3 regions of the Peribacillus sp. NPDC101480 genome follow, and region 1 is predicted to be linked to each of the others. Evidence: riboswitches for the same ligand, from Rfam matches in the RefSeq annotation. Region 1 holds a riboswitch; each other region holds the start of a gene.

What was found. Region 1 has a riboswitch for preQ1 ahead of ACQKMF_RS02520 (VUT family protein). Riboswitches for the same ligand answer to the same signal wherever they lie in the genome.
Region 2: it holds a riboswitch for preQ1, as region 1 does, so the genes downstream of both, queC (7-cyano-7-deazaguanine synthase QueC) here and ACQKMF_RS02520 (VUT family protein) in region 1, are expected to answer to the same signal.
Region 3: it holds a riboswitch for preQ1, as region 1 does, so the genes downstream of both, ACQKMF_RS19515 (QueT transporter family protein) here and ACQKMF_RS02520 (VUT family protein) in region 1, are expected to answer to the same signal.

Annotation. Positions count from the first base shown of each region.
Region 1 is NZ_JBNNSB010000001.1:484,959-488,788, forward strand. It holds gene ACQKMF_RS02505 (HD domain-containing protein) at 1-336, shown strand, start outside; gene ACQKMF_RS02510 (SRPBCC family protein) at 473-913, opposite strand; gene ACQKMF_RS02515 (SRPBCC family protein) at 942-1,424, opposite strand; PreQ1 riboswitch class I at 1,674-1,716, shown strand; gene ACQKMF_RS02520 (VUT family protein) at 1,767-2,309, shown strand; gene ACQKMF_RS02525 (hypothetical protein) at 2,331-2,480, shown strand; gene ACQKMF_RS02530 (PadR family transcriptional regulator) at 2,878-3,198, opposite strand; gene ACQKMF_RS02535 (alpha/beta hydrolase) at 3,509-3,830, shown strand, end outside.
Region 2 is NZ_JBNNSB010000002.1:647,218-651,047, forward strand. It holds gene queE (7-carboxy-7-deazaguanine synthase QueE) at 1-520, opposite strand, end outside; gene queD (6-carboxytetrahydropterin synthase QueD) at 513-995, opposite strand; gene queC (7-cyano-7-deazaguanine synthase QueC) at 999-1,679, opposite strand; PreQ1 riboswitch class I at 1,714-1,756, opposite strand; gene dpdD (protein DpdD) at 1,910-3,830, opposite strand, start outside.
Region 3 is NZ_JBNNSB010000006.1:50,820-54,649, forward strand. It holds gene ACQKMF_RS19505 (PAS domain S-box protein) at 1-659, opposite strand, end outside; gene ACQKMF_RS19510 (TVP38/TMEM64 family protein) at 774-1,430, opposite strand; gene ACQKMF_RS19515 (QueT transporter family protein) at 1,554-2,039, opposite strand; PreQ1 riboswitch class I at 2,046-2,090, opposite strand; gene ACQKMF_RS19520 (YbaK/EbsC family protein) at 2,259-2,780, shown strand; gene ACQKMF_RS19525 (hypothetical protein) at 2,916-3,728, shown strand; gene ACQKMF_RS19530 (DUF3892 domain-containing protein) at 3,810-3,830, opposite strand, start outside.

The DNA.
Region 1 (3,830 bases):
ATCTTGGCAAAGACCTTAAAAGTGGCTTTAGCAAAAAAACTGATCAGCCTTGATGACTTACTCGGTACAGAAGAAGTCATGTGCTTGTTAAGCTTCACTGAAGACCATGAAGTTCAAAACCTATTAAAACGGATCCATGGTAACGTAAAGTTGAAAGAAGATCAAGTGGAATACGATATACATCGGAAAAATAAAATGCGCCTGATAGATCCTTCAGTTATTCAAGGAACCCAATTGGTAATAGCATCCAGTTTATCGGAAAAAGTCAAGAAAATGGGAATTGAAGCCTACAAAAAAGCTTCAAAGGGCATGTATCTAAAAGTGATTTCCGATTGAATTTCGTGTCAAACCATACGGGAAGTTTTTTCTCGGAAACATCTAGGTCTCCTCCCTTAGTTGATTTAGACAATCGACATTAGGAAGGAGCTTGCTTAACGGATGCCTTATCATCTGAACCAGCACCCTTTAATAATTAAAAAACCAATGATGCTCTCAAAGTATTAACGCCATTTTCTAAATAACCCTTTAAACAGGTTAATGTATAAACCCAACCTTCTTTTTGTCCGATCATTTTGTTTATTATTTCAGGGTCGTCCTCACTCAATCCTGATTCGTTTACTTCAATGATTGTACTCGTTTTATCCAACTCTTTTAGTGTAATGGTAACAATCGTTTCTTGATCATTTCCGCCCCACGCAAACACGATTTTCCTATTTTCCTCAACTTCCATTACATTAATGACCACTTCAGCATCGTATTCGTTGTATCTCAATGTAAGTGTCCTGCCTTGTTCCCATCTTTCCGAACTCGATGAGAACCAGAAATTCCTGATTTTTTCAGGATTCACTATGGCTTCAAACACTTCATTAGCTGGCTTGATTATCTTAAATTTCGTGATTATTTGGGTATCCATACTAAAACAACTCTCTTTCGATTTGTTTTTATTTTTTTCCACTATCCCAATCTACTGATATTGACGGCAGTGTCCGTCCAGTTTCAAGCAAGCTCTTCAGGTTACTTAGAATGGCTGGCCATCCATTATTCAAGCCTTCATAGGTATTTTCATCATATACGAAATCTGTCTTCAAAAGCTCCTCATGCCTAAGAATTAACTTCACAGTCGAATCGTCCATTTTCTGTAATTCAAAAGTGACCCGTGTAGGCTGCTCGCGAGGTGTTTCGTCTCCTGCCATGATCCATGTAAACGAGAGCAGGTGCAACGGCTCGCATTTAAGTACATTACCATGATCAGTAATCCGCCCATCTTCCAGCAAATATTTAACGGCTGCCCCTTCTTGCCAGTCAGACTGTACTTGCAATCCAAAGTGATATTTCTTCGTGACTTCACCACTCGTCAAGGCTTCCCAAAGCTTCTCTGGTGTGGTTGCGATATAAATAGGATAGACAAACGTAGTTTTTTTCATAATTCTTTTTCCTCCTCGCCAAATAAGGTATCAAGATCGTAAATGACTCTATCATTGATTTTCGGCTTTCATATACAGGCGGTCAAGCAGTTTTTTGCGACAGAAATCGGCAAAGTCATTGCATTGAAGAAGATTTGAAGTGAATTGCTAATATCGGATTCTCCGTAACATAAAAGGGCCATATGGAAACTTCTTGATTTCCAATCGTTTTCAAGCTACGATAAATGAGGAAAATGATAATCCGCCCGGGCGGAAGAGGTTCTAGCTACCCTCTCAAAAAAACTAAGGAGAACAGTGCTCTTTCTTAGGGTGCTGTTTTTTCTGTATAAGGAGAATTAAGAAATGTTAAGAATTTTATTGTATTTAGTATCCATAATCACGGCGAATGTGGTTACAGCAGCTTTTGCGCCATTACATTTTGGCATGTTCATCATCCCGATGGGGACATTGCTCATCGGGGGAACCTTCATCTTCCGAGATCTGGTCCAGAATAAATTCGGCCGCGCGAAGACCTATATATGTATCGTCACTGCACTTATTTTATCTGCATGTGTATCATTTTTATTAGGGGATACGTTACTGATTGTATTTGCTTCCGCATTATCGTTTGTGGTCGCAGAAACGGCGGACACGGAAATTTATACCCGTTTAAAGCTTCCGATGAGTTGGAGGGTGTTTTACAGCGGGATCGTTGGAGGATTTTTCGATTCGGTGATATTTGTCGTGATTGGCCTAAGTCCACTGGGTGCCAATATATTGCCATGGGAAGCAGTACCCGCTGCGGTCATCGGGCAAATCATCGTTAAAACCATCATACAGTCAATTGGTGCCGTACTGTTGGGACGAATCAACGTAGAACTGGAGAAACGTGTAGTCGCCAGTTAAATGCCAGGAGGGGTGCACTCGATGGAAGGAACCAAAAAGGAAGAAGATAAATGCTATTGCCTCGAGGCCTTTCGTGAAAAATATGGCCCCCATGTTCAAGGGGAATGCATGAAGCTCTCCTGCGCCAATTATCGCAAGCATAAAGGAATTGACAAAAAAGGACCAAATTAGGTCCTTTTTTTTGCGCGTTAACGGAGTAACTCAAGAGTAAACGTGAAAAACTCACGATTAAATAGTGCGAACTAAGTGTGCAGTACGAATTCACGAGTAAAAGTGCAAAATTCACGAGTAAACAGTCCAAACTCACGAGTAAAAGTGCGAAACTCACGAGTAAACAGCGCAAACTCGCGAGTAAACGTGAAAAACTCACGATTAAATAGTGCGAACTAAGTGTGCAGTACGAATTCACGAGTAAACAGCGCAAATTCACGAGTAAACAGTGCGAACTCAAGAGTAATTCACGAATAAACAGTGCGAAATTATGAGTGCAGGACGAATTCACGAGTAAACATCAAAAAAAGCTTCCTGCACCGTTCCATTATTGGGGCTAGGAAGCTTTGTATTTTGTTTAGAATTGCTCTGTGGTTTTCCGAACTAATTTTTCGAGGAAGAAAAAGCATTCTCGCTTCCGTTCAAGTTCGGTTTGTCCATTTTCGGTGACATGATAATATTTCCTGCGGCCTGACTCGGACTCTTTCCAATGGCCTTTTATGAATTCTTTTTTTTCTAACCGTTTCAGGGCGGAGTAGAGGGTGCCTTCACTTATTTGATATTTGCCCATGCTCATTTCCTTCAAGATCTTCGTGATTTCATAGCCGTATAGCTTTTTTTGTGAAAGAAGTGAAAGCAAAAGGAGGTCAATGCTTCCCTTCATTAATTCTTTATCCAAATAAATTCTCCTCCTTTTCATTTCTAAAGTGTAATACGTTGTACATCGTATCACAAGGTGCATTTTACTTTTCTAAAAAAAAATGGTTAAATGACGATTGCTAAATAAATTTAATCATAGTAAAATGTGCTTCGGAACGGATGAGTTGTGAAGAGTGTGGTAAGGATACTATATACATGATTTAATTGTTTTAATGAAAATACGGAATAGGATAGAAGAATCACTACTCAAGGGGTATTAATTGATTTTTTTTCAAAAATCATTTAGATTCTATTTATCAACAAGAGCAAAGAAAGAAGGTCCTAGATAGATGAAAGTGAAAGCACCAGAGCCATTCACATATATTGGTGGAAAGAGAGCTGTTCTTTTACTTCACGGGTTTACCGGAAGTACAGGAGATATGAAGAAATTAGGGAAATACTTGAATGATCTTGACTATACTTGCCACGGACCTCTTTATAGAGGGCATGGAGTATCTGGTGAGGAACTCGTTAAGACTGGTCCAAAGGAATGGTGGGAAGATGTAGTTAATGGCTATAAATTCCTTAAAGAAGAAGGCTATGAAGAAATTGCTGTTGTAGGAATTTCTTTAGGAGGAGTTTTCTCATTAAAAGTGGGAATTGAATTGCCTG
Region 2 (3,830 bases), on a different contig from region 1:
TTTTAGCATAGTTGTAATCAATCTCATCGAAAACAACAACCTTCAAACTTACATTATGTGAAGGGTCTTTTTCCTTTAGATTGTCAATTACTTTATCAAGTATATCAAAATTTGTAATCATCCCTGAACTTGGTGGCTTTGGAGAAATTGTTAATTCATCGATATGCAAAAACCAATCCTGCCACTTACTTCCCTGTGTCTCTAAACCAATTTTTATATTGTTTTCTTTTAAAAGGTCGATTAAGTAACTTAGGTTCTTTAATAATGCAGGATTCCCACCTGATATTGTTACAAAAGAAAAACCATCTCCGCCGAGTAAAACAAGTTCTTTCCAAATTTCTTCTGCGTCCATTTGCTTTATTAAATCTTTTCCAGAACCGTCCCAGGTAAAAGCAGAATCACACCATGAACAAGAATAATCACAACCTGCTGTTCGAACAAACATTGTCTTTTGTCCAATGACCATGCCTTCGCCTTGGATAGTTGGACCAAAGACCTCCATTACTGGTATTTTACTCATCCTCTATCCACTCCCGTCTTGCTTCAGCATAACCTGTTGGAGTTTCATATAATCGAACAAACTCTAATCTAGCATCCTTGTATTTAATCTGTCTTTCTTCTTGCTTCAAAGCATCGGACATTATTTCATAAATCCACACGACAATGTTTTCGGCTGTGGTATTCATCGGTGGCAGTGTTTCATTTAAATATCTATGATCAAGAAATATTTCAATTTCGTTTTTCCAAATTTCTTTGATCTCACCAAAATCAATCATTAACCCACGGTCATCAACAAATCCGCTCAGTCCAAAAATAACTCTATAAGTATGGCCATGGAGATTTTTGCACTTTCCTTCGTAGGCATGCAAATGATGCGCTGAGTCAAAGGTGAATTCCTTACTAACCATCACGCGTTTATTATGGTACTTTAACTGGTTACGTTTTATATCTTCATCTATTTTTTGGAGCTTTTCAACAATCCGAAAACCGTACATTATTTATTGCCCCTTTCTATCCTTCAAATAGTTGTCTAAGCCGTTTTTCCGTAACTTACATGCCGGACATTCACCACAACCATCGGCAACAATTCCGTTATAGCATGTCAGAGTTTTTTCACGGACAAAATCAAATGCTCCAAGATCGTCTGCTAGCTTCCATGTTTCAGCTTTATTCAACCACATTAATGGAGTATGAATCACAAATTGCTGATCCATAGAAAGGTTAAGTGTTACATTTAATGATTTAACGAACACATCTCGACAGTCTGGATATCCACTAAAATCCGTCTCACAAACCCCAGTGACAATGTGTTTCGCACCAACTTGGCTAGCTAGCACACCAGCAAAAGACATGAATAATAAATTTCGACCAGGAACAAAGGTCGATGGAAGGCTGCCGCCATTTTCCCCATCCTTCACTTCAATTTCATCTCTTGTTAAAGCATTCGGTGCTAGTTGATTCAGTAAACCCATATCTAAAATATGATGCTTTACACCAAGTTCTTTTGCTATATTTTTTGCACATTCTATTTCAGTAATATGTCTTTGATTGTAATCAAAAGTAACAGCAATTACTTCTTGAAATTGTTCTAATGCCCAGAATAAACACGTAGTACTATCTTGTCCTCCACTAAACACAACGATAGCTTTATCTTTTTTCAATTGTAAAACTCCTTTCAATAGAAAAAACAGCACTACTAAGAAAGCAGAACTGTTTTCCTTAGTTTTTTAAAGAGGGTAGCTAGAACCTCTACCGCGAGAGCGGTTTCTCTATAAATATTATATCATAATTTGAGATAGAATTATTTTTTTTAATTATTGCTACAACTTAGGTTACTAAAAAAATCATCAACCTTTATTGGTAAAGGCACTTTCAATTTCATTACAATTACCTAGTAATTAATAATAATTTAGCTTACATGACTAGACATAACTTGGTTATCATACTGTTCTTGACAATACTCCTCCAATGCCTCTATAATTCCGGTTTCCCCTGAACTTCGAGAATATAATAAATTATCATCTAAATAAGGTGATATCCCAAAAGTTAATGCATGGGACATACAAGTTGTGACGAGAATAACTAAATCTGAGTTTCGAGCATACGCTTTCGCTTCATTTGTCAATTTACTATCCGTACAGACCTTTACTTTAACATTTGGATTTCTCTTTGTAATCCGCTGTGCAGCTCGCTGTGCTGGTTTCTCACGTAGAGAGTAGATGGTAATAGACATATTAGGTAATACCTCTAATAGATCCATATCTCTATTAGAAGTTATCTTCTCATTTAATGCATCAATCATGGAAGAATTAGCAGATATTCTGTTTCCTAAATCAATCCATGATTGAATAACCGTTTGGTTAGCTATTCTATCAAGAAGAGATCCAACCCAATTTGTCCAAACTGGTTGTAAGAGATCATCACCAAGTCCGTATTCCTTAAATAGCTCTAAAGATTCTAGCACATATGATGATAATCGATCTGTTGGGAATACATTAAACCATGATTCGACTTGATTCCAATATAAATGAACTTTGGAAATCTCTAAGCACAATAAACCTTCCGTTAGTCTTAATAAAAAGCCGGTATTATTTTCATTTCGTTTCCCATGAATACAGAGAATTTCTCGCGTATATTCATATAATTCATTCGCCTTTTCATTAGGAAAATAATCATCTTGCATTAACTCTGTAACAAACATAGGCAATGCTGTTTGTAAAAGAGATTTTTGCATGGATGAGAGAGACTCTATTCCTATCGTAGCTATTATTTCTGATAGATTACTAAGAGACGTAATGGACCAATTGATATTCCCTTGTTGAACATCTATCGTCGTTAAATGCTCTTCTAAAAGATCAAAATCAGAAGTGTGTATAAAATTATAAAACCAGTTGTACCAATCCACTCGATCGGTTGTCTCAGTCGTTATTAATAAAGATTCATTCTCTTTTTGTAGATTAAGTAAGTAGATCATCCATCCTTTAGATTGCGGTTCTTTCATTAACTGCCGTTGTTCCTGTTCAGATAGCATTTCATAATGCTTTAATGCAACAGAGCACGTTTCCTCTGTTTCTTCCATAATGGAAATTCCTGCAAGCAAACGAACCTTATCAATAGAAAGATCAACTCCATTTAGAAGAAGAAAAGCATCTTCATACTCATGATTAGTAAAACACTGTTTGGCTCGTTCTAATTTATCATTAATGGAGATTATCGGCTTCTCTTTATTCGTTTGTACATAAAGTAAGAGGAATTCAATAATATCTTTAGTGATCTCATCTTTGGTCTTTTCTTGGTAGCGCTCCAGTTTATCTTCCTGACCTTTAGAAGCTGCTTCATAAGCAAATACACGTATAGAAGTTTCCTCATCTAAACTCAACTGTGAACGTAAGAGTGTTCCAAGCTTATATCGTGATTCTTTAAATGCTTTCATTGACAAATCATATCGGCCGAGAATATCCGATTTAGATAATTTGCGTTGATAAAATGTTCGGATTAAAGCGATATGAACTTGAATAGGTATTTTACCGAATCCAGCCAAGATCTCAAAATCATCAGATTCCCAAATTCGATCCCACTTACCTTGGGCACTTAACCACAGAAGCGTTAAAAATTTATAATTTTCATCACTCAAATATTTTCCTTGCTGAAGTGTATTTAAATAGCTTTTCGCCTCTTCCCATTTTTGTAAAACAATCGCTTGATAAAATCTGCTTCGTAATGTGAATGCATTTACCTTTAACTCGTCATATGAGATGTTCGGTCGACGGTCATCAAGCCTCCTCCATAACCGAAGTCTCCCCCAAATATTTTCTTCCTGCTCAACCTTT
Region 3 (3,830 bases), on a different contig from region 1:
TCAAGCATCAGCATCGGATATGGGTTGTGTTCAAACAATGACTTATAGCGTTGTTCACTTTCGAATAATTGATTCTCCGCGACAACCCTTTCAGAAATATCCCTGCCAATGACGACTAAGCCTTTTCGTGAACCATCCTCATTGAACAGGGGAACTTTGATCGTATCAAAGGTCTTGTGATTGCCATCGGGAAGTGGGATGATTTCCTCACACCGTGTGATTTCCCCTTTTACCCACGTTTCTTCATCGGAAACTTCACAGTAGATCAACGACTCTTTATAAAATTCGGAGTATTCGGCGAGCTCACTGTCTCTTTTTCCTTTATAATTTACATGCTCCAATTGAAATAATTGCAGCCCGAAGGTATTGGATTCAAGCCATCGGCCATCACCATCCTTGAAGTTAACGAAATCAACCATCGAATTGATGAGTGTACGCCGACGTTGTTCCGCCTCTTTTAATCGTTTGAATTCTTCCCTTTTAGCTAAATAAAGATATAAGACCAAGCCTATTGATAAAAGGAAAACAAAGCCTTCCACTCTTTGCAGTTGAACGAAGACTTCCTTGTTTTGGATATTTGTAGTTAAAAAATAGTCGAATACGACTAATGTAAGAATCCCGGATAGGATATATATTGCTAAGATGGAGCGTTTGGACATGGAGATTCTCCCTGATTTTAGACATTTCAAAGGTAAAATTACATACACATTTTAACAAACTATCGAAAAAAAATATATGCAGAATCCTAAATAAAAAAACAGGGGCCAATGTGGTCACCTGTTTTTTCTGAAGAAGGTAAGTTTCTTTTTCTTTTTTGCACGCTTATAGATAATGAAAAATAGTAAGAAGAGGAGTGCGAGTGCAGCTAGCGTATATTGGTTCATTTCAACAGATAGCAGTCCATAGGGAATCAGCGATAGGAAGAAAAAGTATATAAGGTTGCCAAGCGCCGTCGCTAATAAAAAATCCTTGAACGTGACAGTGCTGACTCCAGCTGCCAAGTTAATTAAGCTTGTTGGGATAAGCGGGAAAATCCTTCCTGTAAAAACGTACATGAAGCCATGCTCCACAACGGTTTCCTGCCATTTTTCACCAATCTTCTTTAAGAGAAGCTCCTGAAACCAGTTTCTTGCTGCATAAAAAATGAATCCTGAGGCAACAACACTTGTAAACCAACTCCATAGATAGCCATATATGAATCCGAATATCGTGACATTGATAGTCAGGAGCAATATTAAGGGGATGATTGTAAAAGAATTTTGTACAAACATCAATACGAATGTCACAATAAATGTAAGCAGAAGGTTTTCCTTCAATATACCAATAACAGAATCCAGGTCACTTTTCCAAACCAAAGTGAACAGCTCAGCATTAGAGTATATAAATATTGCGATTACAAATAGACCTAATATGGTCAGGACTTTTTTCAAAGGGCCACCACCATTCTTACTAATAGTTTATCATTTTCGAGTTCATTGGTGAAAAAAAAGAGCTGCCGCATCAAGCAGACAGCTCTTTTCCATTATAGTGGCCTAACGGCGCGAAGATTCCTTTTAAAGCCACTTTTCAAACTGAATTCTTTTGTTCATTCCATAAATGATTGGCGCTCCGATCAGGAGGACGACGAACTCACCGACAGCTGTAGTCATCCAGCTTAGCCAGAATGGCAAGCCAAAGGCAAGGTTCAGTTCAATTGCAATTAAAAACATTGTGAATGTAAAAAAGATAATCGTGGCGATCATCCGTCCTTTAATGCCTTTTATGAAACGAGAAATATAAATGACAAGCAATAAGGCGAGCAGGGATTGCCCCACCCCAAAAATCAAATCATATGGCACCATCGGCGAAAAGAGCAGATTCGATATGAAGACCCCGCCAACGATACCGTAGATATACTTTTTATTGAATACAATCAGATGATTCAACATTTCCGGTACACGGAATTGGAACATCTCAAAAGCTATTGGTTTAAACACCAATGAGACCGCCACATACAAGGCAGCCAATAACCCGTTTATCACGAGTGTACGAACATTCATTTTACTCTCTCCCTAGTTTTTTATCGTGGGATGGTTACGAACCACGTGTAGGCGTTTACCCGATTATTAATAGTATCCCATGTACGCTTGTTTCGTCAATTTGTAAAGAATGGTTTTAATTTATTAGTTTCCCCAGTAGAAGTAGCACAATAGGATTTTGATTTATTGCAATGAAGGATGATATTATTTCAATATGTACGTCAAAGGAGTGAATATAAAATGTCGATCGAGAGTGTCAAAAGCCATTTTAAACAATGGAATCGGGAAGGCGACGTAAAGGAGTTCGAAACATCGAGTGCTACGGTGATTGAGGCAGCGGAAACCATCGGTGTTATCCCAGCGCGGATTGCTAAGACTCTTTCCTTTAAAGGGGAAGGTGAACACGCGATTTTGGTAGTTGCCGCAGGGGACGCTAAAGTGGATAATAAGAAATTTCGTCAGACATTCGGTTTCAAGGCACGAATGCTTTCGCCTGAAGAAGTGCTTGCACAGACCGGCCATGCAATCGGAGGCGTTTGCCCGTTTGGTCTGGCAAACGATTTAGCTGTTTTTCTTGATGTATCGTTGAAGCGCTTCGAGTCATTGTTCCCGGCTTGCGGCAGTGCGAACTCTGCAATAGAACTTACACTCGCTGAATTGTTTGAATATTCAGGTGCGAAGGAGTGGGTGGATGTTTGTAAGGGTTGGGAAGAAAAGGACAATGAGGAAACGGCGGTAGGCAATGCAGTTGATGTCATTTGATTAATGTGTCAAAAAATTAGATTCACATGATTGGGATTGAGTCCACTGCAGTGGACTTTATTTGTAGGGGCCGCATGCATTTCTATGATTAAAGCGGAAAACGGGCAGAAAGTGTTCCTGAGCGGAGGTCGAAAGATGTTAAATGGAAGCGAAAGAAAAAGCAATAGCAGCTATCTTAGTCTTAAAACTCTTTATGAAGAAAATATAACGGTTAAGAGCATTGCCCAGGAGCTTGAGTTTTGCCATAAAAATGATCTGGCGCTGGATATTCAGGAAGCATTGGAAAAAAAGAATTTTGATATATTGGCTGTCCAAGATCAAGGGGAAATCATCGGGTATATCGAAAGGGAAGAACTAGGTGAAGGAAGTATTTCTGAATATATGAGAAACTTTTCACCAAGGGAAATGGTTTCGGACTCAACCCCTTTGATCCAGCTTCTCCATATTTTCAAGAATAAAACAAGGGTGTTCGTCTTGGAGAATAATTCAATTAAAATGTTGATTACCCATGCCGACCTTCAAAAGCCTCCGATCAGGATGCTGATATTCGGATATATTACCTTATTGGAAATGAGGATGAGCGATATCATCCTGGATAGATTCGGCGATGGCAGCTGGTATCCAATGATCAGCGAAGACCGTTTAGAAAAGGCAACCGAATTATATAGAAGGAGAATTGATAAAAATGAGGATATCAATATAATAGAGTGCCTGCAAATCAGTGATAAATTCGATATCATACATAAAGATAAGGAATTGAGGTGCTTCTTCCAAATCCCTTCGAAAAGTAAAGGGAAGAAGGATGCGAATGCCATCCGGAAATTACGGGATAAGATTTCCCATGCTAATGAACTGGGTCTGGACATGTCATGGATGGAAATCATCGAGGTTGTCGAGTCCTGCGGCCGACTGCTCGAAATCTCTGAATCCTATCCTTACGAAAAATAAGATCCGGCTAATCATGCTGGTTCTTTTTTAGCTCATCCAGACAGAAAAAAACTGCCCATATCAGGCAGTCTCCCCGAAATTTCAAAACTCCGGCAGTTGATC